One region of the Streptomyces sp. NBC_00239 genome, then DNA from elsewhere that is predicted to be linked to it. Evidence: riboswitches for the same ligand, from Rfam matches in the RefSeq annotation. Region 1 holds a riboswitch; each other region holds the start of a gene.
The links. A riboswitch is a leader RNA that binds a small molecule or an ion and turns the genes downstream of it on or off. The one in region 1 is predicted to bind cyclic di-AMP.
Positions count from the first base shown of each region.

Region 2: it holds a riboswitch for cyclic di-AMP, as region 1 does, so the genes downstream of both, OG764_RS19570 (M23 family metallopeptidase) here and OG764_RS31295 (C40 family peptidase) in region 1, are expected to answer to the same signal.
Region 3: it holds a riboswitch for cyclic di-AMP, as region 1 does, so the genes downstream of both, OG764_RS04700 (LysM peptidoglycan-binding domain-containing protein) here and OG764_RS31295 (C40 family peptidase) in region 1, are expected to answer to the same signal.
Region 4: it holds a riboswitch for cyclic di-AMP, as region 1 does, so the genes downstream of both, OG764_RS21855 (transglycosylase family protein) here and OG764_RS31295 (C40 family peptidase) in region 1, are expected to answer to the same signal.

Region 1 is NZ_CP108095.1:7,030,669-7,037,605, forward strand. Features, by position in the region: gene bioB (biotin synthase BioB) at 1-1,038, opposite strand, end outside; gene OG764_RS31270 (8-amino-7-oxononanoate synthase) at 1,187-2,416, shown strand; gene OG764_RS31275 (DUF397 domain-containing protein) at 2,413-2,658, opposite strand; gene OG764_RS31280 (helix-turn-helix domain-containing protein) at 2,668-3,543, opposite strand; gene OG764_RS31285 (ATP-binding protein) at 3,780-4,232, shown strand; gene OG764_RS31290 (VOC family protein) at 4,278-4,664, opposite strand; gene OG764_RS31295 (C40 family peptidase) at 4,789-5,265, opposite strand; cyclic di-AMP (ydaO/yuaA leader) riboswitch at 5,269-5,428, opposite strand; gene OG764_RS31300 (urease subunit gamma) at 6,000-6,302, shown strand; gene OG764_RS31305 (urease subunit beta) at 6,320-6,631, shown strand; gene OG764_RS31310 (urease subunit alpha) at 6,624-6,937, shown strand, end outside.
Region 2 is NZ_CP108095.1:4,411,863-4,418,799, reverse strand. Features, by position in the region: partial or broken gene OG764_RS19575 (PrsW family intramembrane metalloprotease) at 1-860, shown strand, start outside; gene OG764_RS19570 (M23 family metallopeptidase) at 859-1,935, opposite strand; cyclic di-AMP (ydaO/yuaA leader) riboswitch at 1,945-2,079, opposite strand; tRNA gene OG764_RS19565 (tRNA-Met) at 2,425-2,498, opposite strand; gene OG764_RS19560 (FBP domain-containing protein) at 2,566-3,054, opposite strand; gene OG764_RS19555 (TetR/AcrR family transcriptional regulator) at 3,187-3,780, shown strand; gene OG764_RS19550 (DUF488 domain-containing protein) at 3,777-4,142, shown strand; tRNA gene OG764_RS19545 (tRNA-Lys) at 4,253-4,325, opposite strand; gene OG764_RS19540 (FG-GAP repeat domain-containing protein) at 4,405-5,976, opposite strand; gene OG764_RS19535 (DEAD/DEAH box helicase) at 6,119-6,937, opposite strand, start outside.
Region 3 is NZ_CP108095.1:1,052,667-1,059,603, forward strand. Features, by position in the region: gene OG764_RS04685 (cytochrome P450) at 1-47, shown strand, start outside; gene OG764_RS04690 (cupin domain-containing protein) at 44-580, shown strand; gene OG764_RS04695 (hypothetical protein) at 789-1,232, shown strand; gene OG764_RS04700 (LysM peptidoglycan-binding domain-containing protein) at 1,289-2,095, opposite strand; cyclic di-AMP (ydaO/yuaA leader) riboswitch at 2,098-2,259, opposite strand; gene OG764_RS04705 (crotonase/enoyl-CoA hydratase family protein) at 2,627-3,406, shown strand; gene OG764_RS04710 (DUF6968 family protein) at 3,548-3,880, opposite strand; gene OG764_RS04715 (TerD family protein) at 3,985-4,503, opposite strand; gene OG764_RS04720 (FAD-binding oxidoreductase) at 5,004-6,668, shown strand; gene OG764_RS04725 (Lrp/AsnC family transcriptional regulator) at 6,883-6,937, opposite strand, start outside.
Region 4 is NZ_CP108095.1:4,946,965-4,953,901, reverse strand. Features, by position in the region: gene OG764_RS21875 (Ppx/GppA phosphatase family protein) at 1-847, opposite strand, end outside; gene OG764_RS21870 (DUF501 domain-containing protein) at 844-1,422, opposite strand; gene OG764_RS21865 (FtsB family cell division protein) at 1,517-1,999, opposite strand; gene eno (phosphopyruvate hydratase) at 2,112-3,398, opposite strand; gene OG764_RS21855 (transglycosylase family protein) at 3,730-4,440, opposite strand; cyclic di-AMP (ydaO/yuaA leader) riboswitch at 4,444-4,614, opposite strand; gene OG764_RS21850 (transglycosylase family protein) at 4,901-5,944, opposite strand; gene OG764_RS21845 (cytochrome P450 family protein) at 6,151-6,937, opposite strand, start outside.

The DNA.
Region 1 (6,937 bases):
CGCGTGCGAGCCGCAGCCGCCGGCGAGCGCGTCGGCCCGGTGCTTGGGCAGGGTCGTGGTGCCCGCCCCCTCCACCTCGAAGCCGGCGTCCGCGATCATGTCGAGGTCGGCCTGACCGGCCTGCCCCTCACTGGTCAGGTAGTCGCCGAGGAAGATCGAGTTGACCAGCTGGAGCGCCAGCGGCTGCATGGTGCGCAGGTGCACCTCGCGGCCGCCCGCGAGCCGGACCTCGACGTCGGGGCAGACGAACCGCACCATCGCGAGGATCCGCAGGCAGCGCTGCGGCGTGAGGTTCCACTCCTGGGCCAGCGGGGTGCCCTCGAAGGGGATCAGGAAGTTGACCGGCACCGAGTCCGGGTCCAGCTCGCGCAGCGAGTAGACGACGTCGACGAGGTCCTCGTCGCTCTCGCCCATGCCCGCGATCAGACCGGAGCAGGCGGACAGCCCGGCCGCGTGCGCCTTCTGCACGGTGTCGACGCGGTCCGCGTACGTGTGCGTCTTGGTGATCTGCCCGTACGTCGCCTCGGACGTGTTGAGGTTGTGGTTGTACGCGTCGGCGCCGGCGTCGCGGAGCCGCTCGGCCTGGCCGTCCGACAGCAGGCCCAGGCAGGCGCAGACCTCGACGCCCTCGTTCTGCTCCTTGATGGCCTCGATGGTCTTCGAGACCCGGTCCACGTCCCGGTCCGTCGGACCGCGGCCGCTCGCGACCAGGCACACCCGCTTGGCGCCGCCCGCCACACCGGCGGCGGCGGCCTGCGAGGCCTCCTCGGGCTTCAGCCACGTGTACTTGAGGATCTCGGCCTTCGAGCCGAGGCGCTGGGAGCAGTACGAGCAGTCCTCCGGACACAGCCCGGACTTGAGGTTCACGAGGTAGTTCAGCTTGACCCGGCGACCGAACCACTGGCGCCGCACCTTGCCGGCCGCGGCCACCACGTCGAGCAGTTCGTCGTCGGAGGTCGCCAGTACGGCGAGCGCCTCTTCGCGGGTCGGCAGCTCACGCCGCAGCCCCTTGTCCACCAGGGTGTTCAGCAGGTCCATGGGCTTGATCCTGGCTTACGGCACCGCCCGCGGCCAAGGAGAGAAGCTACAAGTTCGTGTGATCACGGTGTGTGCATCGCCACACCGACACCGGGAACACCGGCGGCTAGGGTCTGTGGACAGCCGACAAAACGCGAGGACCCAGCCGATGCCGCAGGAAGCACTCCCGGACGCACTCCCGCACGCTCCCGCCGTCCCGCCCGCCGCCACCCTCCCGCGCCCGGCCGCGGACGTGTTCGGCTGGATCGACGACGCGGCCGAGGCGCGCGAACGGGCCGGTCTGGTCCGCACCCTGCGCCCGCGCCCGGCCGTCTCCGGCCTCCTCGACCTCGCGAGCAACGACTACCTCGGCCTGACCCACCACCCGGAGACGGTCGCCGCGGCCGCCGAGGCCGCGCAGCGCTGGGGGGCCGGCGCGACCGGCTCCCGTCTGGTGACCGGCACCACCGAACTGCACGCCGAGCTGGAACGCGAACTGGCCGATTTCTGCGGGTTCGAGGCGGCTCTGGTGCTGTCGTCCGGATACGCGGCGAACCTCGCGGCGGTCACCGCGCTCAGCGGCCGCGGCACCCTGGTGGTCTCGGACGCCGCGAACCACGCCTCGATCGTCGACGGCTGCCGCCTCTCGCGCGCCGAGACCGCGATCGTCCCGCACTCCGACCCGGAGGCGGTCGCCAAGACCCTCGGGGCCCACGAGGGCCGGGCGCTGGTCGTCACCGACTCGGTCTTCTCCGTGGACGGCGACGCCGCCCCGCTCGCCGCCCACGCGGCGGCCTGCCGGGAACACGGCGCGGCCCTGCTCGTCGACGACGCGCACGGGCTGGGGGTCCTCGGTGAGGGCGGCCGCGGGGCGCTCGCCGCCGCCGGCCTGGCGGGCGCGGCCGACGTCGTCGCCACGCTCACCCTGTCCAAGTCCCTGGGCAGCCAGGGCGGGGCCGTGCTCGGCCCGGCCAAGGTGATCCGGCACCTGGTGAACACCGCCCGGACCTTCATCTTCGACACGGGCCTCGCCCCCGCCGCCGCCGGTGCGGCGCTCGGCAGCCTGCGCCTGCTGCGCCGGGAGCCGGAACGCGCGGCCAGGGCCCGTGAGGTCGCCGCCACGCTGTACGGGCGGCTGACCGCGTCCGGCCTGACTGCCGCCAGGCCGGACGCGGCCGTCGTCTCGGTGCGGGCCCCGTCGCCTTCGGCGGCACTGCGCTGGGCCGCCGACTGCCGCGAGGCAGGACTGTCCGTGGGGTGTTTCCGGCCGCCGTCCGTACCCGACGGCATCTCCCGGCTGCGGCTGACTGCGCGCGCCGATCTCACGGGGGACGAGATCGCCCGCGCGGTCGAAACGATCCTGCGGACCGCTCCCGCCGCTGCCGGCTCCGCGGACTAGGGCCGGGCTCCGGCGCCGTCGACGGGGTCGCCGGCACGAACGAATCCGAGGAAGCCGTCCCAGGCCGTACCCGTGAAGACGAGGGCCGGGCCCCCGGTCCGCTTCGAGTCACGGACGGCCAGCAGGCCGCCGGTGCCGAGGACGGCCGCCTCGACACAGTTGTTCATCCCGGTACTGCGGCTGCTGCGCCGCCAGTTCGCACTGTGCAGAAGTCCGCCGGTGGATAAGGGGGTTGCGGACATGGTGCCTCCTTACGCGCCGTCAGCGATCCGGCTGATGAGATTCGACGAGTCCTGGAGCGGGAGGGCGTGCGCCTGGATCGTACGGAACGCGGCGCCGTATGCCTCGATGTCTTCCTTCCGCTCCAGATAGAGGCTACTCGTCAAATGGTCGAGAACAACCACGTCCAGATCGACAGTGTCCGGAAATGAGAAAATAACGAAAGGGCCCGTCAGGCCGAGATGGCCCCCGACGCTGAACGGCAGTACCTGTAGCCGCACTTGGGGAAGTCGCGCCACCTCCACCAGGTGGGTCAGCTGCTCGGCCATCACCTCCGGCCCGCCGATCTGGCGGCGCAGCACCGCCTCGTCCAGCACCGCGCTCAGCTGGAGCGGCGGATCGGCCCGCAACACCGTCTGCCGGGCCAGCCGTACGTCGACCAGTGCGTCCACCTTGGGCTCGGGTAGCCCGCCGAGCGCGGCCCGCGTCACCGCCCGGGCGTAGCGGGCGGTCTGCAGAAGCCCCGGAACCACCGAGAGTTCCACGGTCCGCGCGGTGCGCGCCCCGGCCTCCAGGCTGATGAAGTCGCGGTACTCCTGCGGGAGCAGGCCCCGGTACTCGTGCCACCACTGGCGGTCCAGCCCGGTGCTCGGGCCGCCGCTCGCGGCCGAGGCGGCCAAGGCCTCCAGCAGGGACCGCTCGCCGGCGCCGGCCACCCCGTACGTGTCGAGCAGCAGCCGCACGTCCTCAGGTTTCACGCCACTGCGTCCGGTCTCGATGCGGCTGATTTTCGACTGGTGCCAGCCGAGCATCCGGGCCGTTTCACCGCTGGTGAGGCCGGACCGGTCGCGGAGCGCGCGCAGTTCCTCGCCGAGCTGGCGGCGGCGTACCGCGGGACCGTGCTGCATGGCCGTCTCCCTCCACCGGCAGCCGCTGCGTCAGTCTGCCGTTTTCGTTTCCAAATACGGTCTTCCGTAGCAGAGTTCACCGCTTTGAGCGACAGATATATGCATATCTTGGGGGATCGCCCGCAACGGAACCGCGGGGAGTGGCAGTCTGGCGCGAAGCACAGATCCGGGCCCGTCCTCGAGTTCATCCGCTTCGAGTCGGAGTCCGGACCCGGTGGGAAAGGGACAGCGCCGCCATGGCAGACCACCAGGAAGCATCCGTCACCCTGCCGAGCGATCCCGCCTCGGTCTCCGCCGCCCGGAGATACGTGGCGGACGTCCTCTCCGAATGGGGCCTGCCGGACGGGCACGTCACCGCCGACACGGTCCGGCTGATCGTCTCCGAACTCGCCACCAACGCGGTGCAGCACACCTTCGGTCAGTCGCCCACCTTCACGGTGGACATGCGGCTGGAGCGGGAGGAGCAGCTGCGGATCGGGGTGACCGACAGCCACCCGAGGTGGCCGCGACGGCTGCCGGCCGCCGTCCAGCAGGACAACGGCCGGGGCATGGTGATCATCCGCTGGCTGGCGGCCGAGGCGGGCGGCAGGCTGTCGGTCAGCCCGACCGAGGACGGCGGCAAGACCGTCTGGATCGCGCTGCCCTGGACGGCGGCCGCCCCCGCGGCGGCCGCGGAGCCGCAGCGCTGACCGCGGGCGCCGGGCAGCGGCGCCGAGGGCGGCCGGCCCGCGCGGTCAGGCGCGTTCGGCCGCGCTGCGCTCCACGCAGAACTCGTTGCCCTCGGGGTCGGCCATCACGACCCAGCCGCGGCCGTCGTCCGTGCGCCGGTCGTCGAGGACGCGGGCGCCGAGGCCGGTCAGCCGCGCCACCTCCTCGTCCCGGGTGCCGGTGGGCGGCTGGATGTCGAGGTGGATGCGGTTCTTGAGGGTCTTGCCTTCCGGCACCTGGATGAAGAGCAGCCCGGGCACCCCCGGCTGCCCCGGGTCGACCAGCGCCTCCTCGTCGCCCGGGTGGTCGTCCGGGCCCAGCGGCCAGCCGGTCAGCGCCGACCAGAACTCGGCGATCCGGTACGGGTCGTGGGCATCGACGGTGATGTGCCGGACGGGGTTGACGAAGGTCACGTTGCTCCTCGGGTAGGCCGCGGCGGGGGGCCGCCGCGGCCTCAACCTACCTGCGGAGCTGGGGGTTCCCCATCGATTAACGGAGCGGGCCGGTCGTGGCCGTGAGCCGGTCCCCCCGGCCGGTCTACCGCACCCGTCCGTACTTCACGCTGCCGGTCCAGATCTTCTCCAGACGGACCGTGGAGCCGGCCTTGGGTGAGTGCCAGATCCTGCCGCCGCCCGCGTAGATCCCGACGTGGTAGATGTTCCCCCGCGAGTGGAAGAAGACCAGGTCGCCCTGCTGCCGCGAGCCCGCGGAGATGTGCGTGGTCCTGTTGTACTGCTGGGCTGCCGTCCGGGGCAGCGTCTTGCCTGCGCGCTTGTACGAGTAGAGCGTCAGACCGGAGCAGTCGAACCGGGTCGGCCCGGTCGCCCCCCACTTGTACGGGGAGCCCTTCTTCGAGGCGGCTGTCTGCAGCGCCTTGACTGCCGTCGACGGGGCCGCCTGGGCCTCCGGGGCACCGCCGGGGACGAGCACCGAGCCCCCGACCACGGCGAGCGTGAGCACCGATGCGGCGCCGGCCCGGGACATCACAGACGGAACATTCTTGAGCGCGGACATGCGCAACCCTTCGTCAGCCGCCTGTGAAGGATGACCTGTCGGGTTCGGGCCTGCGAAGTTCGCCCGGCCGCCGAGACGGCTTCACCCCAAGGGGTGGCGGGCATCCATACCCGCCACCCCGTACTGCCTGGGTCCTCCACTCCTGCCGATGCACTCCTGTCGACCAGTCGTCCGGGTGAGGCGGCAGGACTCGGCGTCCGCCCGGACCGCCCCGCCGCGGCGGCGGGGGCTTGTCGTCCCAGGGATCCTGACTCACGAATTGCCGGAAAACTAAGCTCATTCGGTGGTTTGTGAGTCTCATCACGCCTGACCCGATTGGGCGCTCAAGGGTGATTTACGCCACGGTTGATACCGGCGGAAACAGGCCTCACCTGCAGCGAACCATCCTGCGCGGAGGGGGCTCAACCTCTCCGGTGCGCAACTCGAGGCGCGAACGGGTGACCCCAGCACTACTCCGAATGGGGGATGCGATCTCGGCCTCGTGTCGACCTTCCGGCCGCCACGACCCCGTCTCCAACATCCGGACGCAGGCATTGATGTGACGTTCGGTGCGGAAATCGGTACCGCCCGTGCCCGATGTGCCGCCGCCGCGGCTCCGTATACGGACGGCCCGGACGGGCCCGCCGACCGGCCAACCGATGCACTGCCCGAAACGTGAATTAACGAGACGGAAAAGCGGGCGTCCTAACGTGCGAGGCCCGTCGCTTCGCCAGCCGACCCTGAGGTGGGACCCCGTGCAACTGACCCCGCACGAACAAGAGCGCCTGCTCGTCCACGTCGCCGCCGACGTGGCGGACCGGCGCAAGGCCCGCGGCCTGCTCCTCAACCATCCGGAAGCGGTCGCCCTCATCACCGCGCACATCCTGGAAGGCGCCCGCGACGGGCGTACGGTCGCCGAGCTCATGGCGTCGGGCCGCAAGGTGCTGACCCGCGACGAGGTCATGGCCGGCATCCCCGAGATGATCCGCGACGTCCAGGTCGAGGCGACGTTCCCCGACGGCACCAAGCTCGTCACCGTCCACGACCCGATCCTCTGAAGGGCGGCGCGCATCCGATGATCCCCGGAGAGATCCTGTACGGCGACGGAGCGGTGGCCCTCAACGAGGGCCGGCCGGTCACCCGGCTCACCGTCCTGAACACCGCCGACCGGCCCGTCCAGGTCGGCTCCCACTACCACTTCGCGGAGGCCAACCCCGGCCTGCGCTTCGACCGCCCGGCCGCCCGCGGCCTGCGCCTGGACATCGCCGCCGGCACCGCCGTGCGCTTCGAGCCCGGCATCCCGGTCCCGGTGTCCCTGGTGCCGCTCGCCGGCGCCCGCATCGTGCCCGGGCTGCGCGGGGAGACCGGAGGTCCCCTCGATGCCTGAGCTCTCCCGCGCCGAGTACGCCGACCTGTTCGGGCCCACCACCGGCGACCGGATCCGCCTCGCCGACACCTCGCTGCTGGTCGAGATCGAGGAGGACCGCAGCGGCGGCCCCGGCCGGGCCGGCGACGAGGCGGTCTTCGGCGGCGGCAAGGTCATCCGCGAGTCCATGGGCCAGTCCCGCCTCACGCGCGCCGAGGGCGCACCCGACACGGTGATCACCGGGGCCGTGGTCATCGACCACTGGGGCATCGTCAAGGCGGACATCGGCATCCGCGACGGCCGCATCACCGGCATCGGCAAGGCCGG
Region 2 (6,937 bases), 2.6 Mb from region 1:
TGGTGCGGGAGCAGACCGGCACCCCGGGCTTCCTGGTGGGGCTCGGGCTCGCGGTCCTGCCGGTGCCGCCGCTGATGGCGGCGTTCCGATGGCTCGGCGTCCGCGCCCGGCCGTGGCCGCAGCTGGTGTTCTGCTTCGCCTGGGGTGCCTGCGCGGCGGCGCTGATCGCCATAGTGGCCAACAGCTTCGCGACCCGCTGGATAGCCGCGGCCACCGCCGACCCCTACGACGCCGACCAGATCGGCTCCATCGCGATCGCGCCGGTGGTGGAGGAGACCGCGAAGGCGGCCGCACTGCTGCTGGTGCACCTCTTCCGCCGGCGCCGCGCCGGCGGCATCGCGGACGGGCTGGCCCTCGCCGGGTTCACCGCGACCGGCTTCGCGTTCACCGAGAACATCCTCTACCTCGGCAACGCCTTCGGGCAGGACCTGGACAGCGGGACGTCGGTCCCCGACTCCCTCACGGCCGCCACCTTCTTCGTGCGGATCGTGATGTCGCCCTTCGCGCACCCGCTGTTCACGGCACTCACCGGCATCGGATTCGCACTGGCGGCCACCGCCGGCCGCCGGGGCGGCGACGACGGCCCCTCGGCGGAACGCCCGGCCGGCCGCCGGGGACGGCGGCTGCTCCCGCTGCTCGGCCTCGCGCTCGCGATGGCCGTCCACGCCCTGTGGAACAGCTCCTCCGAACTCGGCGAGCACGGCTTCCACTTGGTCTACGGGACGGTGATGGTCCCGGCCTTCGCACTGCTGGTCTGGTTCGCCGTCCGCGTGCGCCGCGCCACGGGCCCGCCCGCCGCCGCCCTCGCGGACCCCGGTCAGGCCGCCGACGCCGGGGCCCCCGGCCCGCCCGCCGCCGTCAGACGCTCAGGCCCTTGCCCTGCAGCCACGCCAGCGGATCCTGGGCCACCCCGCCCGTCCGCACCTCCAGGTGCAGGTGCGCGCCCGTGACGTTGCCGGTGGCGCCGACCCGGCCGATGGTCTCGCCCGTGGCCACCGTGCCCGAGGTCGCGGACATCGAGGACAGGTGGCAGTACCAGATCTCCGTACCGTCCTGGAGGCGCAGCACGATCCGGTAGCCGTACGCGCCCGACCAACCGGCCGACACGATCGTGCCGCCGTGCACGGCCTTGACCGGGGTGCCCGTAGGGGCGGCGAAGTCGAGGCCGGTGTGGTGGCCGGAAGACCACATCGAACCGGAGTCGCCGAAGTGCGAGGTGAGCGTGTACGAGCTGGTGGGCAGCGCGTAGGCGCCGGCGAGCTTCGCCAGCCGCGCCTCCTCGGCCTGCTCCTCCGCCTTCCGCTCGGCCTCGGCCGCGGCCCGGGCCTTCTCCTCGGCGGCGGCGCGCGCGGCTTCCTTCGCGGCTTCCTCGGCGGCCTTGCGGGCGGCCTCCCGGTGCTGGGCGGCCTCCTTCGCCGCGGCTTCCTCGGCGGCCTTCGCGGCCGCCTGCTTGGCCTCGGCGGCCGCGGCGTCGGCCTGCGACTCGGCCTGCTGGAGGATGCGGTTGCGCAGCGCCTCACCCGCGTCGGTGCCCGACTCGGCCTGGTCCGGGGCGACTCCGGCGGTGGTCAGCGGGGCGGCGACGGACACGGTGTCCGGCACCTGGCCGGCGGTCCGCTCCCCGTCGACGAAGGAGGTCGCGGAATCCGCGAACTCCCCGATCTCCCCGGACACTCCGGAGAGCATCGAGGGCATGGATATGGAGACCTGCGGGCGGTCCTGCGCGCTGGCGATCCCACCCGCGCCGACGGCGGCGATGACACCGACACCGAGCACGGTCGAGCTGCGGGCGAGGCCGCCGCGCTGCTTGGCCACGCGGTGCCGGCCCCGGGCGGGCCGTACGGAGTCCTCGGTGGGGTTCCACTCGCCCCAGGCACCCGCGTGGGGGCCGTCGAAGCTCTCGGGGGCCTCGGGGGCAGGCGTGTTGGACGCCACGGGGGCGCTCCTTTCCTTCCTTCTCGCCTACCGGGTTAGCTGACGGGTTCGGAGCAGGAAGGTCTCCTACGGGCCCTGTTGGGCCCGATTCACCCCAAATTGGTGGTTCCCCGGTTCCCTTGCGGAATTCGGCGCGTACGCGCACGGTGCCGTCTCTTGCGACGGCTGGGACGACCGCGCTGCGTTATCGAACGGTAATAGACACAGGGGAGTGATTCCAAGCTGTCGCGACTGATCCTTCGCGTGTATCAGCCACGCTCCGACCGGCTCTGGCCTGGACTTTTACGGACAAGATCACTTCAATCCGGGCACTCTGACGGCCCTTTGGGTATCTCCTCGGCCACACGCGTCAACTGACGCCACGTCAACAAGACTGCGGAGTGCGGCGTTTCGACTACGGTCCGTGTCCGAGCGTGCGCCGGAAACGACCGTCCGGTGCCGGAAACGACGAAGGCCCGGATCCAAAAGGATCCGGGCCTCCGTACTGAGTAGCGGGGACAGGATTTGAACCTGCGACCTCTGGGTTATGAGCCCAGCGAGCTACCGAGCTGCTCCACCCCGCGTCGGTAAACCCAACTCTACGCCATCCCGGAGGTCCCCCGCGCCACCTTTTCCCCGGGACCCCCGAGGTCAGAGCGAGGCGAGGAATCCGGCGAGGTTCCGGCGGGCCCGGTCGACCTGCTCGTCCACCGTCAGCGACTCCTCGATCCGCATGCCGCCGTCCGGCTGCTTCTTCCCCCGCGCGTACAGCGAACAGGCCAGGTCGGTGCAGACGTACAGCCCGACCGAGTTCCCCTCCCGCCCTTCCCGGCCCGTCCTGCGGGCGGTCATCAGCGAGACACCGCCGCCCGGATGAGTGGTCAGGCACACGGAGCACATGCTGCGCTGGAGGAGGCTGCGGCGGGCCGTCGGGAAGCGCAGCGTGATGCCGGTCAGCCGGCCCTCGTGCTCGGCGACCAGGTAGCTGCGGTCGGGGGCGGACAGGTCGCGCCAGCCCAGGAAGTCGAGGTCGTCCCACGGCCGGTCGGCCAGGTCGCGCGGCAGCGGCAGCCGCTGCGCCTCGCCCTTCGAGCAGTTCACGAACGAGCCGCGGATGTCGTTCTCGGTCAGTGCCTTCATGGACCGCACGCTAATGTTGCCTAGGACCCCTAGGCAAATGATTAACTCCGTTCGCCGGGCCGGCCCCGGGCCCTCCGGGCACGGGCGGCCGCCGCGACGACACCGACACGGAACGACGGAAGGAGCCCGGACATGCCCCGAGCCGGACTGACCACGGAGCGCGTCGTCGAGGCCGCGGCCGAGCTGGCGGACGAGATCGGCTTCGACCTGATCACCGTCTCCGCCCTGGCCCGCGGCTTCGGAGTGAAGGACGCCAGCCTGTACGCGCACGTCCGGGGCCTCCAGGACCTCCGCACCCGGGTCGCGACCGGCTCGGCCACCGCCTTCGCCGACCGGATCGGCGCCGCACTGGCCGGCCGCTCCGGACGGGACGCGCTGGCCGCCTTCGCCGACGCCTACCGCGACTTCGCCCTCCGGCACCCCGGCCGGTACGCGGCCACCCAGCTCCGGCTGCCCCCCGAGACCCTCGCCGCCTCCCCGGGCCACACCCGCCTCGTCGAGCTCACGTACGCCCTCTTCCTCGGCTACGACCTCGCCGAACCGGACCGCACCGACGCGGTCCGCCTGGTGCGCAGCACCCTGCACGGGTTCACCTCGCTGGAGGCCGCGGGCGGCTTCGGCCACCCCCGCGACCCGCAGGCCTCGTGGGGGCGCGCCATCGAGGCCCTGCACGCGCTCCTCACCCGGTGGCCGTCGGCGCCCCCGTCGGCGACGCTGGCCCCATGAGCTCCCGCATCGGCGTGCGCCGCGTCTACGACCCGCCCGGGCCCGCGGACGGAACCCGCGTCCTCGTCGACCGCCTGTGGCCGCGCGGCATCACCAAGGCGGCCGCCGGCGTCGACTCCTGGCCCAAGGCCCTCACCCCGTCGAACGAGCTGCGCCGCTGGTACCACGCCGCGCAGGACGCCGGTGCGTACGAGGAGTTCCGCCGCCGGTACGAGGCCGAACTCGCCGCCCCCGAAGCCGCCGAGGCCCTCACCGCCCTGCGCGCCCTCGCGGCGGCCGGCCCCGTCACGCTGCTGACCGCCGTCAAGGACCCGGACCACAGCCACGTCACGGTCCTCCTCGCGCACCTCACGCCGACCTGACGCCCCGCCCGGCCGGAGCGCCCCCGGAAACGACCGAGCGCCCCCTGCGGCCGAAACCGGAGGGGGCGCTCAGTGCCAGGCGGGAGGGGACGCCCCCCGCCTGCGAGCTGTAGGCCATGTCGGACTCGAACCGACAACCAACGGATTAAAAGTCCGCTGCTCTGCCAATTGAGCTAATGGCCCGTGACACGCTCACCCCAGAGCATAGCCGGACAGCGCCGGTCAGCCGATCGAGTATCGGCCGACCGGCGGTGCGGTGTCGTCAGGCGATGGCCGCGTAGGCCTTCCAGCCGCTCTTCAGGACCAGCTTGCGGGTGAATCCGCCCCGGTGGTCGGCGTTGTAGAGGTAGACCGCGCCGGCCGGGGTGCGCGCGACGAGGTCCTGGCGGCCGTCGTGGTCCATGTCCCCGCTCGCGACCACGGAGTTGTACGTGTTCCAGCCCGCGCCGACCTTCGCGCGGGGCGCGAAGCCGCCCTTGGCGTTGCCGCGGTAGAGCCACAGCACGCCGGCCCCGTCGCGGGCCACGAGGTCGGTGACGCCGTCACCGGACAGGTCGCCGCGGCCGGTGATGACGGTGTACGCGTTCCAGCCCGCGCCGATCCGGGTGCGCGCGCCGAACTTTCCGTCGGCGGTGCCGCGGTACAGCCACAGCACGCCGGCGCGGTCCCGGCCGAGCAGGTCGCCGTAGCCGTCACCGGTGACGTCGCGGGTGGCCAGCAGCCGGTTGTAGATGCCCCAGCCGGTGCCGATCTGCGCCTTGGACACGTCCCGGTCCAGGGTGGTGTTCTGCCCGGTGGGCGTCAGCCGGTACAGCCGGCCGTCCGCGGTCCGCCCGAGCATGTCGCCGTTGCCGTCGCCGTTCGCGTCGCCCAGCTGCGAGAGGTACGGGAACATCCCGTCCATGTCGATGTAGTTGCCCATGCTGTCGCCGCCCCGGCCGTGGAGGGAGCCGTCGTGCAGCATCGACGGGGTGTCGACGAGGCCGTGGCCGCGCAGGCCCTCCATGGCCACGACCGAGCCGGTGACGCCGGTCTGGCTGCCGGCCTCCACGTCTCGGCCCCACTCCGTGTACAGGCCGCGGTAGCTGCGCACGCTCGTGTAGAGGCGGACGTCGTTGTCGGCGCAGCGTCCGACCCGGGTGGCCGAGACTCCGATCAGCTTGCCGCCGGCGATCAGCGCGCCGCCCGCGTCGCCTTCGCAGTGCCCCTCGGAGGGCACCGCGGGCGCCCCGGGGGCCGGCACGGCGCACAGCGTGCCCGCGGGGAGCGCGCGGCCCACCAGGAGCGCGCAGTCCGCAGCGGACTTCAGGACCTGCTGCTCGGTGTGGCGCCTGGCCTGGCGGCCGCCCTGGGCGAAGGTCCACGACGCGAGGACGGCCTTGGTGCCGGGCGCGTACAGGGCGCTGTCGGCGGCTCCGGCGAGCACCGGGCGGGCCTTGCCGGCCTGCTCGGACCAGATGTGCGCGACGGCCACGCCGGCGCGTCCGGATTCCCGGTCGTACTGCGGGTGCACCCGGTAGTCGGGGCCGCTGCTCCCGCCGGTCTGCGCGCCGGTGCGCAGGTCGTACTGCCAGGCGAAGTCCTTGGAGTTGTCCCGGCCCGTGAAGCAGTCGGGCGCGGCGATCGCGCGGCCGAGGCCCAGCACGATGCCGGTGCAGTTGCGGACGCTGCCGTCGGCGTCGTCCGAGAAGCCGAGCGGCACCACCCAGCCGGGCACGGCCGGTTCGGCGGCCTGGGCGGGCGCGGCGGCGGCGCCCGCGAGCAGGCCCGCCAGAACGGCGCCCGCGGCGGTCACGCCCGCACCCGATCGGGTGAGCTTGCGCAGTGAGTTCATCAATCCATCCCCCTTGATCGGCAGCAGTCTGCCAGCGCGTCGGCCCCCGGACAGCACCGAGCCCCCTGGCACCGGAGTGCCAGGGGGCTCGGATGGGTCAGCCGTCGGTCAGCTGACCGTCTTGGGGGGTTGCGCAGGCTTCTCAGCCGTTGCGCTTCCAGCGCGGCTTGTCGTCACGACGGCCGAAGGAGCTGGAGCCGGAGCCGGAGCTCGAGGGGCGGTGGTCGTCACGACGGCCGTACGGGCGGTCGCCGCCACCGGCGCGGAAGCCACCGGTCGCCGGGCGGTCGTCACGACGGTCGCGGTTGAACGGACGGTCGCCGGCGCCGCGGTGCTCGCGGTTGAAGCCACCGCCGGTGCCGCCACCGCGGTTGTCGCGGTCGTCGCGGCGGAAGCCGCCACCGGTGCCGCCACCACGGTTGTCGTCACGACGCTCGAAGCCACGGCCGCCACGGTCGTCACGGTCGCGGTTGAAGCCGCCACCGCGGTTGTCGCGGTCGTCGCGGCGGAAGCCGCCACCGGTGCCGCCACCACGGTTGTCGTCACGACGCTCGAAGCCACGGCCACCGCGGTCGTCACGGTCGCGGTTGAAGCCGCCACCGCGGTTGTCACGGTCGTCACGGCGGAAGCCGCCACCACGGTTGTCGTCACGACGCTCGAAGCCACGGCCACCGCGGTCGTCACGGTCGCGGTTGAAGCCGCCACCGCGGTTGTCACGGTCGTCACGGCGGAAGCCGCCACCACGGTTGTCGTCACGGCGGAAGCCGCCGCGGTCACCGCCACGGTCGCCACCGCGGTCGTCACGGCGGGCGTAGTTGCCCCGGTCGTCACGACGCTCGTAGGCCGGGCGCTCCTGCGCGGCCTGCTCGGCGACGGCGACGGCCTGGATCTCCGCGGCGACCTCGGCCTCGGCGGCCTCGGTCACCTCGGCGACGGCCGCCTCCGGGTCCTCGCCGCGCTC
Region 3 (6,937 bases), 6.0 Mb from region 1:
CGGGGGCTCTGATCCGCGGCCCCGAGGGATTGCCGGTGGCCTGGTGACCGTCTTCGCCCGCTCCCCCGACGGCCTGCTGGTGCCCGCCGGACACGGTCGGACGCTGACCACCCCGGCCCAGGAGGTCACCTTCAAGGTGACCGGCGAGCACTCGCGGGTGGCGTCGAGCTTCGAGGTCGTCGTGCCTCCCGGTTTCGACGTCGGCGCCCACGTGCACGCGCACAGCGAGGAGCTGTTCTACGTCCTCGAAGGCGAGTTGGAGGTGCTGGCGTTCGAACCCCGGGTGCGCACCTCCGACGACTGGCACCACTGGAGGTCCCCGACCGGGCGCAAGCCGGTGCACGCCGGGCCCGGCACGGTGATCGTGGTGCCGCCCGGCTGCCCGCACGCGTTCGCCAACCGGTCGGGGGACCCGGCCAGGATGTTCTTCCAGTCCTCGCCGCCGCCCGACCACGAGCGCTACTTCGAGGAGCTGTTCGCCATCCTGGCGGGCCCGGGCCCGGTGGACGAGGCGGCGATCGCGGACCTGCGGAACCGGTACGACATCGAGCAGCTCACCCCGCTGCGCCACGAGGCCTGACCGCCCGGGCGCCCGCCGCCCCGGGTCTCGGTCCCGGTCCCGGGTCCCGCCTCACCCCCGCCCCCCCGTCACCCCCCGTCACCTCCCTCACTCCCGGCACCCCCCGTCCGGCCGCCGCGGCCCGGGCGGGGTGTATCGTGCGGAATCCTTGAACGTGTTCAATTCCATGATCGGCCGTGGGCGCCGGTGCGAGCGGCGGGGGTGTGCGGTGCGGCAGACGACGGGCGGGCGGACCTTCCGCGTCGCGGGGTACGCGACGACGGCCCAGTACGCGGTCATCGGCGTGGCCCTGGTGGCGCTGTCCCTGGTCACCGAGGGGCTGCCGGTCGAGCGCGGCGACTGGCTGTACACGCTCCTCTGGCTCCCACTGCTCAGTGCCGTCCTGGGGCTGCTCCAGGCCGTGCTGTTCGCCACTCCCACGGCCCTCGTCGGCGAGGCCCTGGCCCGCAGGCTGCCCGGCGCGCGGATCCTGTGGCACCTCGCGCCCGTCCCGGTCCTGCCGCTCGTCCCGGCGGCCGTCGCCCACGCGCACGACGGCGCGGCGTGGCAGTGGTGGGCGTACCTCACCCTGCTGGGCTGCGTACCGGCCCTGGCGGCCGGAGCGGACCGGACACCCCGCTGGGCCCGGACCCGCATCGGGGTCCGGGCCTGACGGTCCCGAGGCGATCGGGAGGCGATCCGTGGCGGCCGGCCGGGGCCGCGTCCGGGTCAGTAGGCGCCGAAGACGTTGTCGATCGAGCCGTAGCGGGCCGCCGCGTAGTTGCACGCCGCGGTGATGTTGGCGACCGGGTCGTAGGAGTCGGTCGAGGTGCCCGGCACGTGGTACGCCCGGAACGTCGGGTCGATGACCTGGAGCAGCCCCTTCGACGGGATGCCCGCGGCGGCGTTGGAGTCCCAGCCGTTGATGGCGAGGGGGTTGCCGGAGGACTCGCGCATGACGTTGCGGTAGATGCCGTTGTACGTACCGGGGATGCCGTGGCGGGCCATGACGGCGAGCGACTCCCGGATCCAACCGTCCAGGTTGTTGGGGTAGTTCACCGCCTGCGGGGCGACGCTCGTACGGGCCGAGCGGTCGGCGCGGGCGGGCGCGGCGGCCCGGTCTGCGGCCGGCTTCGTCTTCGCCTTCGCCTTCGCCGGGTTGGGCGCGCCGAGGGTGAGCTTGAGGCCCGGCCGGATCAGCGCCGGATCCCCGCCGATGACGCTCCGGTTGTCCTCGTACAGCTTCTTCCAGCCGCCGCTGACCCCGTGGGAACGGGCGATCCCGGAAAGGGAGTCGCCGGCGACCACGGAATAGGTGGTGGGCGCGGCGGCGGGCGCCTTGGCGGGAGCCGCCTTTGCGGTGGTGACGGAATGCACCGCGCGCACCGCCGCATTCGGCGCCGCGGCCGGGGCCGCGTCGGCCACGGGTGCGGCGAGCAGCGGGAGCGCGAGTGCGGCGCCGCCCGTGCCGGCGGCGACGAAGCCGCGGGTGAGCGGGTTGTTCTTCGGACGGCGGTGCTTGCCCGGTCCAGGCATGGTGAATTCCTCTCCCACGCCTACGGGGTGAGCTGTCGGGTTCGGGCCGGAGCTGCCCGGTCGCACGGCACGTGCGACTTCACCCCGAGCCGGCCCGCAGTACGGTCCGGCGGCTTACCTGGGTCCCCCGCTCCTGCCGTGTCGCGCGTGGGTGGGTTCGATCCCCGGGCAGCGGCAGGATTCGGCGTTCCACCCGGATTGACGGTGACGCTAAAGGAAAAGAGCCGGACAGAACAAGACACGAATTGCATGAGGAAATGGAAAACAATGATCCAAATCGAAAGGATCATCCGGCCACTTCCGGCACGGCGCCCAACTTCCGGCCAGGACAACGGTTCGACGGGCCGCGCCTCCGCCCCGCGACGTCCGGCGCGTGACTCACATCACGACCTCCGCACCGAATATCCCATGAGCGGATATGGCGATACGAAAACCTCCAATCCGGACATTGCCGCCCTGTCGGTCCGCGTCCGCGTGGGACATGCTGTGCCCCGGGAATTCCGAGGCATCCGAGGAGCGAAGGGGCACGCGGTGGACACGAGCGATGCGGTACGGATCGAACGCGACGGCCCGGTGTTCACGGTGGTCCTGCACCGGCCCGAAGCGCGCAATGCCGTCGACGGGCCGACGGCCGCCGCACTCGCCGCGGCCTTCCGGGAGTTCGACGCCGACCCGGAGGCCGCCGTCGCCGTGCTGTGGGGCGAGGGCGGGACGTTCTGTGCGGGCGCCGACCTCAAGGCGGTGGGCGGCGAACGCGGCAACCGGGTGGCGGCCGACGGGGACGGCCCGATGGGCCCCACCCGCATGGAGTTGGGCAAGCCGGTCATCGCCGCGATTTCCGGGCATGCCGTGGCGGGCGGCCTGGAGCTGGCCCTGTGGTGCGACCTGCGGGTCGCCGAGCAGGATGCGGTCCTCGGAGTCTTCTGCCGCCGCTGGGGCGTGCCGCTGATCGACGGCGGCACCGTGCGCCTGCCCCGGCTGATCGGAGAGAGCCGCGCCATGGACATGATCCTGACCGGCCGGCCCGTACCGGCTGCCGAGGCGTACGAATTCGGACTCGTCAACCGGCTGGTGCCGCCGGGCGAGGCCCGGCCGGCGGCGGAGCGGCTGGCCCGCGAGATCGCCGCGTTCCCGCAGCTGTGCCTGCGGCACGACCGGCTGTCCGTCCGCGAACAGCACGGCCTCGACGAGGCGGCGGCCCTGCACGCCGAGTACCGGCACGGCCTGGTCCCCCTGTCCGCCGGCGAGACCGAGGCCGGAGCAGCCCGCTTCACCTCCGGCGCGGGCCGCCACGGCACCTTCGCCGACTGACCGGGATCACCACGCAGGGGCGGCCGCGGGCGGGCAGTCCCGGCGCCGCCCGCAGGCGGCCCCGGAGGCCCTGCCCGGCGGTGACCCCCCGGGCAGGGCCGGGAGACGGTACCGACGTCAGCCCGGGAGACCGTGCCGGGGTCAGGCGAAGATCTCGTCGGCCGTGAGGCCTTCCGCCCCGAGCCATCCGAAGGTGAGGCCCCGCTCCTCGGCCGCGGCGTCCAGCTGGCCCTGGAGGACCTTCAGGGCCAGCTGGACGGCCTGGAGGCCGTCGATGCCGTGGATCTCCCAGACCGCCCCCTCGCCCAGGCCGGCGATCCGGCACGGGCAGATCCAGTCCCCTGCGGGGTCGGGGTCGGGCCGGGGCGGCCAGAGTTCGAGGCTGAGCCGGACGGAGGTCCCGTCCGCCGCCTCGGCGGTCAGCGCCCGGCTCACCACCGGCTCGCCGAGCTCGCCGGACTCCCTGTCCACCATGACCACTCCCTCACCCTTTGCCCGTTCTGTACCTCAGCAGCGTAGACGGGGCGGCGCGGATGCCCGGCGAGCCGCCGGGCATCCGGATCTGCGCGGCCCGGGCGTCAGGCGGCTCCCATGACCCGGGTGAACTCCTCGGGGCCGGAGGTGAAGCCGCGCAGCGCCGGGTCCAGGGACCAGCCACCGGACGCGTCCCGGGTGAACACGGCGAGCGTGGCTTCGGTCGCGTCCGCGACGGCGGCCAGGTCGTCCTGCACCAGGTCGGTAGCACCCTCACGGATCCGGATACCGGTGCCGGATATCTGCCCGAAGGTCTTCGCGCCGCCCTGGATCACCACCCCCACCACGACGCGCGTCAGCCGGTCGGACATCCGGTCGAGTTCGAGCGTCATCAACTCGTCGTAACCGAAGCCCTGTCCGGTACGGCTGTCCCGATGGAGGGTGATGGTCCCGTCCGGGGCTCGGTTGCCGAAGTACACGACGTAGACAGGGGCGCCGTGCGGGTCGTCGGCGCCGAACACCGCGGCGACGATGTCGAGGTCGTGGGCCGGCGTGCCGGAGGCGCTGGGGTCCCATCTCAGCGCGACCTCCACCTTGGCCAGGCTCTTGCGGACACCGGTCATGGAACTCCCCTCCTCGTACGGCGCGTTGCCCGCCCATGCTGCCACGCGCCCCGACCACCGGCGTCACCGTCCGTACGATCCCGGCCATTCGGGCCGACTTCGCTCGGGCCACGATCGGTGCGCGCCCGCCGCGGGAGGGCGGTGGGCGCTGCCCCGCGGACCCGGGCCACCCGCCCCGGTCGACGGTCGCCCGGCCCGTCGGCGGTCACCCGCCCAGCGGCAGCCCGGCCCGTCGGCGGTCACCCGCCCAGCGGCAGCCCGGCCGGGTCGCGAGCCGGCGCGTGGCCGCGGCCCGCCCCGCCCGGATCTCCCGTGATGGGGAACCGTCTCCCCCGCACGGGGGGATTGAATTCCGCGCCGCTCTCCTACTTCCTACCTCCTACCGGTGCGACGGAGGACGGCGGTCGGAGGTAGGTCGGCTGCGCCGATCGGGTCGGTGGGGCGGGAGGCCGGGGCCGGGTTGCGGGGCGGCGGGCGCGGCGGGTGCGAGTAGTGGGGGCATGACGATCGGACGGCGGACCCTGCTCCGCGGCATGGCCGCCACGGCCGGGATCACCGGCGCGGCCGGAGCGGCCGCCGCCCTCGGGGCGGTGGAGGCGGCAGCCACGGCCTCCCGGGCCGGGGCGGCCCGGCCCCCGGGCACCGGGGCGGCGCGCGCCGGGCGGCGGCCCGCGCGCTCGGGTGGCACCACCCGCAACCCCACGCTCGATGCCGACTTCGCCGCGCTGGCCGCCGGGCTCGACGGCCGGCTCGTCCGGCCCGGCGACCCCGACTACCCGGTGGCCCGCCTCCTGTACCAGCCCCGCTACGACGCCGTCGCGCCGGCCGCCGTCGCCTACCCCGCCCACGACCGGGACGTGGCCACCTGTGTCGCGTTCGCCCGCCGCAGCGGCATCCCCGTCGTCCCCCGCGGCGGCGGCCACAGCTACGCCGGCTGGTCCACCGGCACCGGCCTGGTCGTCGACGTCGGCGCCCTCGACCGACTGGTGGTCAGCACGGGCACGGGCACGGGGACCGGCACCGCGCAGCTCGGCGCCGGGCTCCGCCTCGGTGACCTGCACGCGGGACTCGCCGCGCGCGGCGCGGCCGTACCGGCCGGACTGTGCCCGAGCGTGGGCATCGCGGGGCTCGCCCTCGGCGGCGGCCTCGGCGTCACCAGCCGCGCGTACGGAACCACCAGCGACCACCTCACCGGCCTGCGCATCGTCACCGCCGACGGGCGGATCCGCGACACCGACGCGCAGCAGGACCCGGACCTCTTCTGGGCGCTGCGCGGCGCCGGCGGCGGCAGTTTCGGCGTCGTCACCGAGTTCCGCTTCCGCACCCGCCCGGTGTCGGACTGCGCGTTCGTCGAGCTGCACTGGCGCTGGCGGGACGCGGGCGCGCTGCTGCGGGCCTGGCAGCGCTGGCAGGCCGAGCTGCCCGATCCGTTCTGGAGCCAGGCCGAGTTCACGATCGAGTCCGGCGCACCGCCCGGGCCTGTGGTGCGGGTGGTGTGCCTGGACGGCCTCCGGGAGCTGGAGAACCGGCTGACGCGGCTGGCCGACCTCGCCGGGGCGCCGCCGCGGGACAGCTTCACGGTGGTGCGCGGCTACGGCGAGACGATGCGCGCGATGTCCGGCTGCCTGGACCTGTCCCCCGCCCAGTGCCGTCTGCCCGGCGAGCTGCCGGGCCGGGACCCGCAGGGGCGGCTCGGCCGCGACGACTACGCGGCGCGCTCCGACTTCTGGCCGGCGGGCGGGCTGCCCGGCGCGGCGCTCGACGCGGTGCTCGCCGGGGTGGCCCGGTACGCGTCGACGGCCGTGCGCGGGGGACGGGGAGTGGTGCAGTTCGACGGGGTGTGCGGCGGGGCCGTGAACCGGGTGCCGGCCGCGGACACGGCCTTCGTCCACCGGGACAGCGCCTTCCTCGCCCAGTACCTGGCCTACTGGCCTGCCGGTGCGTCGCGCGCGGAGGTGGACCGGCAGCGGGGCTGGCTGGACCGGCTCTGGACGGACCTGCGCGTGTGGGCGGGGGGCTCGGCCTACCAGAACTACGCGGATCCCGCGCTCTCGACCTGGGCCGACGCCTATTACGGGACCAACCTGGCGCGGCTCCGGCAGGTCAAGCGGGCCTACGACCCCGAGGAGCTGTTCCGCTTCCCTCAGGGCGTACGCCCCCTCTGACGGCCCGCGCCCTCCCCCGCGGCGGGTCCGGGCGGAGCCGGGTTGCTGTTGGGGCTCCGCGCCGAACCCCGCGCCTCGAACGCCGGCGGGGCTGGAGGTTGCGCCCTGCGCACCGGCGAGTCCGGGTGTTGCGCCCCAGGCCACCGGCGAGGCCGGAGCGGGCCCCGCCCGAGGCCCCGCCAAGCGCCGGCGAGGCCGGAGGTGCCCGTCGGACTCAGGTGCGCAGCGTTGCGGGCCGCGGGTACGTGCGGGTCTGCTTGACGCTGCCG
Region 4 (6,937 bases), 2.1 Mb from region 1:
GGGAGCCGGCGCCGATCACGTCGACCCGGCCCGGGTGCATCACGCCGAGCGCGGCCCGCTCGGCGTGCGTGGACGTCAGCATCCGGTGGGTGATCTCGCGGACCGTCTCGTACGGGATCCGGGCGTGGTGGATCGCCGCGGAGTCGTACGCGTCCAGGCCGAGCGCGATGCCGGCGACGGTGGTGACCGAGCCGGCCAGGCCGACCAGGGTGCGGGCCTCGGCCAGCGGTACGGTCTCGGCGGCCAGGTCGAGCGCGGCCTCGATGTCGGCGCGGATCGCGGCGATCTGGGCCTCGGTGGGCGGGTCGCTGACCACGCCCTCGACGACCAGGTGCCGCTCGGTCATCCGCACGCAGCCGACGTCCACGGACCGGGCGGCCCGGACGTGTTCCTCGCCGACCACGAACTCGGTGGAGCCGCCGCCGATGTCGACGACCAGGAAGGGCTTTTCCAGGTGATCGGCGCCGGCGAGCTCGCGGGTGGCGCCGGTGAAGGAGAACTCGGCCTCCTGGTCACCGGTGACGACCTCGGGCTCGACGCCCAGGATGTCGAGGACGCCGGCGACGAAGTCGTCCCGGTTCTCCGCGTCGCGGGAGGCGGAGGTGGCCACGAAGCGCAGGTGCTCCGCCCCGAACTCCTTGATCAGCGCGGCGTACTCGCGGCAGGCCGCGAAGGTGCGCTCCAGCGCCTCCGGGGCCAGCCGGCCGGTCTTGTCCACGCCCTGGCCGAGCCGGACGACGGTCATCCGCCGGTCCAGCTCCACCAGCTCGCCGGTGGCCGGGTGGACGTCCGCGACGAGCAGGCGGATCGAGTTCGTACCGCAGTCGATCGCCGCTACCCGGGTCACTCGGACTCCTGCCCGCCGGCGGTCCCGTCCGCGGCCTCGCCGTCCGCGGGCTTCCGCTCCGCGCACGGCGTGACGCAGGCGCCCTTGGCCCACCACTCGGGGAGCAGCGCGAGGGCCTCGTCGCCGAAGGGGTTCACGCCGGGTCCGGCGGCCAGGGAGTGGCCGACGAGCACGTGCAGGCACTTCACGCGGTCCGGCATGCCGCCGGCGCTGGGGAAGCCCTGGAGTACCTCGATGGCGTCGCGGCGGGCGATGTAGTCCTCGTGCGCGGCCCGGTAGGCGGCGGCCAGCTCCGGGTCGGTGGAGAGCCGGTCCTGCATCTCCTTCATCAGCCCCGAGCCTTCCAGGGTGCCGATGGCACCCGAGGCGCGCGGGCAGGTCAGGTAGTACAGGGTCGGGAAGGGGGTGCCGTCCGGGAGCCTCGGGGCCGTCTCGACGACGTCCGGCTGTCCGCAGGGGCAGCGGTGCGCGATGGCCCGCAGGCCGCGCGGCGGGCGGCCCAGCTGCTGCTTGAACGCTTCGATGTCGGCGTCGGTCGGCTCGGACCGGTCGGTCTGGGGCGGGGGCGTTTCCATGCCTGCTGTGAAGTCTCTTCGTTCGGGATCGGACGGGGACGGGTCGGACGGGGATGGGGCGGAGGGCGCGGGACGGACGGCTCCCCCGCGCGGGTCAGTCGTCTTCGGGCCGGTCGGCCTTGTCGACGCCGTCCCACACGTTGGAGTACCAGGGGCGGTCGCTGGCGCCTTCGCCGGCGCGGCGGCGCTCGGCCTCCGCGGCCTCGGGGTCGATCACGGTGTAGCCGATCTCCCCGGGGCGTACGTAGTGCAGGTGCTTGCGCGCCTGCTGTTCCACGTAGGCCGGGTCCTGCCAGCGGGCCTTCTCGTCGCGCAGCTCCTCCAGGCGCTCGCGCGCCTCGTCGGCGGTGCGCTGCTGTTCCGCGATGTCCGAGCGCTGGGACACGTACTGGCGCATCGGGTACGCGAGGGCGACGATCAGGGTGCAGAGGACGAGGGCCAGCAGGGCCGCGCGTCCGGTCAGGCGGCTGCGCCGGACCTGGCGGCGGGACTGCGAGCGGTAGACGTGGGCGGCGGTCCGCTCACCGAGCTGCTTGAGCCTGGTCGCGGTGGAGAACCGGTCGCGGTTCCCGGCCATCTGTCCGCCTCCCCTCTGCAAAGCCGTACGTCCCCGCACACGGTACGGGACCGAGTGCGGGGACGCAGGGAGGCGTGCGCCTCTGACGGGGCGTGCGCCTCTGAAGGGCCGGTCAGCCCTTGAAGCGCGGGAAGGCGCTGCGGCCGGCGTACACCGCGGCGTCGTCGAGGATCTCCTCGATGCGCAGCAGCTGGTTGTACTTGGCGACGCGGTCCGAGCGGGCCGGGGCGCCGGTCTTGATCTGACCGCAGTTCACGGCGACGGCGAGGTCGGCGATGGTGACGTCCTCGGTCTCGCCGGAGCGGTGCGACATCATGCACTTGAAGCCGTTGCGCTGGGCCATCTCGACGGCGTCGAGGGTCTCGGTCAGCGAACCGATCTGGTTCACCTTTACGAGCAGGGCGTTGGCGGAGCCCTCCTCGATACCGCGGGCCAGGCGCTCGGGGTTGGTGACGAAGAGGTCGTCGCCGACGATCTGGACCTTGGTGCCCAGCTTGTCGGTGAGGGTCTTCCAGCCGGCCCAGTCGTCCTCGTACAGCGGGTCCTCGATGGAGACCATCGGGTACGCGGAGACGAGCTCCTCGTAGTACTCGGTCATCTCGGCTGCCGAGCGGGACTGGCCCTCGAACTCGTACTTGCCGTCCTTGTAGAACTCGGACGCGGCGACGTCGAGCGCGAGCGCGATGTCCTTGCCGGGGACGTAGCCGGCCTGCTTGATGGCCTCGACGATGAGGTCGAGCGCGGCGCGGTTGGACTCCAGGTTCGGGGCGAAGCCGCCCTCGTCGCCCAGGCCGGTGGAGAGGCCCTTGGTGTGCAGGACCTTCTTGAGGGTGTGGTAGACCTCGGCACCCCAGCGCAGCGCCTCGGAGAACGTCTCGGCGCCGATCGGCGCGATCATGAACTCCTGGATGTCCACGTTGGAGTCGGCGTGCGACCCACCGTTGAGGATGTTCATCATCGGGACGGGCAGCAGGTGCGCGTTCGGGCCGCCGAGGTAGCGGAACAGCGGCAGGTCCGAGGCCTCGGAGGCCGCGTGGGCCACGGCGAGGGAGACGCCGAGGATGGCGTTGGCGCCGAGGGAGCCCTTGTTCTCGGTGGCGTCCAGGTCGAACATGGCCTGGTCGATCAGGCGCTGCTCGGTGGCGTCGTAGCCGACGAGCTCCGGGCCGATCTGCTCGATGACGGCGAGGACGGCCTTCTCGACACCCTTGCCCATGTAGCGGTTGGGGTCACCGTCACGGAGCTCGATGGCCTCGAATGCACCGGTGGAGGCGCCGGACGGAACAGCAGCACGGCCGGTGCTGCCGTCGTCGAGGCCAACCTCGACCTCGACCGTGGGGTTGCCTCGGGAGTCCAGGATTTCCCGGGCTACGACGACGTCGATGGACGGCACGAGCATCTCCTTCTGGGATGTGACGCTAGGTGTGCGGTGGCGTCAGGCCTTGCGGTGGCCTTGCCGCCTAGAGCCTAACCGGCTCCGGGCGGTCGGCCGGCCGACCGCCCGGGTCCTGGGACGAAAAAGGGCCCGAATACCCCTGTTCCAGGACATAGGTCACCGGATTCGGGGCGTGTGCGGGGGCATTCGCGCGGGCCGGTGACAGGGGTGACCGACGCGGACGCCCCGACGCGGTCACCTCGCGGACGCCTCCGGTGCACACGCCTCCGCCCGGTGCGTTCGCGGACGACGCACCGGGCGGAGGGGAACTTCGGGTGACCGGGGTGGCGGTGCCTCAGGCGAGGTGCAGCTTCTGGCCCGGGTAGATCAGGTTGGCATCGGTGACGATGTCCTTGTTGAGCTCGAAGAGCTTCTCCCAGCCGCCCTTGACGCCGTGTGCGGCGGCGATGGTGCCGAGGGTGTCGCCGGCCTTCACTTCGTACGAGCCGTCACCCTTCTTGTAGCCCGTGGGCGCGGAGGGGGCGGCCGGGCGCTCGGAGCGGGTGGTCGGCGCGCTCTCCTCGCGGGTCTCCTTGCGGGTCTCCTTGCGCTGCTCGGCAGGCTTGGAGGAGGAGCTCTTGCCGGAGCCGGAGCCCGAACCCGAGCCGGAGCCCGCGTCGGAGCCGCCGTTGGCCGTACGGGACAGGCCGACGCCGCAGCTCGGCCAGGCGCCCTTGCCCTGGCCCGCGAGGACCTTCTCGCCGATGGCTATCTGCTGGGACTTGCTGGCCTGGTTGGCCTGCGGGGCGTAGGCGGTGCCGCCGAAGGCCGCCCAGGTGGAGGAAGAGAACTGCAGGCCGCCGTAGTAGCCGTTGCCCGTGTTGATCGACCAGTCGCCGCCGGACTCGCACTGCGCGACGGCGTCCCACTCGGAGGTGGTGGCGGCGCTGGCGGTGCCCGCGGCCATCAGCGGGGCGGCGACGGCGGCACCGGTGACGCCGGCGAGCGTCACGATGCGGGTGGCCTTGGAGGGACGACGGTGCTTGCCCTTGCCCGAAAGCAGCATGGAACTTCTCCTCACCGACGCCTGCGAGGTGAGCTGTCGGATTCGGGCTGATGAGACTGCCCGGCCGCGCGACGAGCGCGCGGCTTCACCCCAAGCCGTTCCCGGCCGTCTCTCAACGGCCGTGTCGGGCGCTTACCTTGGGTCCCCCGCTCCTGCCTTCGGCGCTTGCGCGACGACTGTTCCCTCCGTCCGCCGGCAGGATTCGGCGATGCGGTCGAAGGGGCCCGCGGTGGCGAGCGGTTCAGACCGTAGACAGACGTCTCCCCGATGTTCAAGGTCGGACATCGGGGAGAAAGCGCCCTTACCCGCCCCTCCCGGAGGGGCATTTGCGCAGGTGAGCCCGCGTATTACGGAAGCGTCACGGCCCGGTCGGGCGGGGGGACCGAAGAGACGCATGTCTCACTTGATCAAATTCGGACATTCAACCCTTAACGGGGCATCAGCCCTGCCCGAAGTGCCCCTATTTCTGGCGGAGATCGAGGTTCTGGCCGGGCTGGATCAGGTCCGCGTCCTCGCCGATCAGGCGCTCGTTCGCCTCGTAGAGGGCGTTCCATCCACCCTTCACGCCCTTGACGTTCGCGATCTCGGACAGGCTGTCACCCGGCTGCACGGTGTACGTCGGATCGACCGTCTGGGTCTCGATGCCCGACGGGGTGCCGGTGGAGCCGGCGCCCTCCTCGGCGGCCGCACCGCGGTGCCGGCCGGTGGCCTCGCCCGGGGCGGGCGTCGACGCGGCGGGGCTCTCGGGGGTGGCGCCCGGGGTGCCCGGGACGGCCGGAGCGCCGGGGGTGCCGGGCAGCGCCGGGGTCGCGGGGAGGCCCGGCGTGCCGGGAGTGCCCGGGGTCCCCGGAGTCGCGGGGACGGCCGGAGTGCTCGGGTCCGTCGCACCGGGAGCGGTGGGGGTGCCGGGCGTGCCCGGAGTGGTGGGCGTGGTGGGCGTGGTGGGCAGGCCGGAGGCGGGCGGCGGAGTGGTCGGCGAGCCCGGGGTGACCGGCACCGCCGGGGTGACCGGCTTCGCGGGCGTGGCCGGCTTGGCGGCACTCTCCGGCAGCTCGTCGGGGCGCACCGGTGCGGGCGCGACCGGGCGCGGCGAGGCGGCGGAGCCGGGGTCGACGTCGGCGGCGGGGCCCTTCGCGCCGAGGCCGGCGGTGGTGGCGCACAGCGGCCAGGCGGCGGGGCCCTTGGCGCCGAGGACGCGCTCGGCGACGGCTATCTGCTGCGAGCGGCTGGCGAGGTCGGCGCGGGCGGCGAACTCCAGCCCGCCGCCGCTCTTCCACATCTCCTGGGTGAACTGGAGCCCGCCGTAGGAGCCGTTGCCGAAGTCGGCGCTCCACGTGCCGCCGCTCTCGCACTCGGCCACCTTGTCCCACGTGGACGTGTCCGCTGCCGAGGCGTTCGTGGCGGCGAGCAGCGGCAGCGCGAGGGCGGAGCCGGCGACTCCGGCCGTGACGACGAGCGCGGGGGCCTGACGAGGACGCCTGTGGCGGCCGTTCCCGGAACGCATGTGAGTGGACCTTTCGCGTAAGGGCAAAGGGGCGACGGCGAACGTAGCGGGCTTCGAACGCTTGTCACAAGTCGATGCACCCCAGATCACGTAAAGGTCACACTCCTGATGGTGAGTCAGGAATGTTTGAATCCGGTTCCGTTCCGAAATCGGGCAGGATCGGCTCCGGCGGCACTCCGGCGGCGCTCCGCCGCCGCCGCCCCAGGTCACTTCCCGGGCGGCGTGAACTCCACCGGCAGCGTGCGCAGGCCGCGCATGATGAGCCCGCCCCGCCACCGCAGTTCGGACGGATCGACCGCAAGTCGCAGGTCGGGCAGCCGCGTCAGAAGCGTGGCCAGCGCGGTCTGGCCCTCCAGCCGGGCCAGCGGGGCGCCGAGGCAGTAGTGGATCCCGTGCCCGTATCCCAGGTGCTGGTTGTCGGTACGGGACAGGTCCAGGGTGTCGGGTTCGGCGAAGCGCTCGGGGTCCCGGTCGGCCGCGGCCAGCACCACCAGGACCGGGTCGCCGGCGGCGATCTCCTGACCGCCCAGGGTCAGCGCCCGGGTGGCGAACCGCCAGGTGGCCAGCTCGACCGGGCCGTCGTAGCGCAGCAGCTCCTCCACCCCGGTGGCCAGCAGGTCGCTCTCGCCGGCCGCGAGGGAGGCCTGGAGCCGTTCGCGCTGGTCCGGGTTCATGAAGAGGGAGTGGACGCCGTTTCCGATGAGGTTCACGGTGGTCTCGAAGCCGGCGAAGAGCAGGATGAAGGCCATCGCGGCGGCCTCGTTCTCCGTCAGGTGCTCGCCGTGGTCGCTCGCCCGGATCAGGCCGGAGATCAGGTCGTCGCCCGGTTCGTCCCGCTTCCGGTGGATCAATTCGACCAGGTAGTTCCGCATCTTCTTGACCGAGCGGGCCACTCCCCCGCGCGGGCCGCCGCCGTGCCGGATCATCATCCCGGCCCAGTCGCGGAAGTCGTCCTGGTCCTCCCGCGGTACGCCGAGCATCTCGCAGATGGCG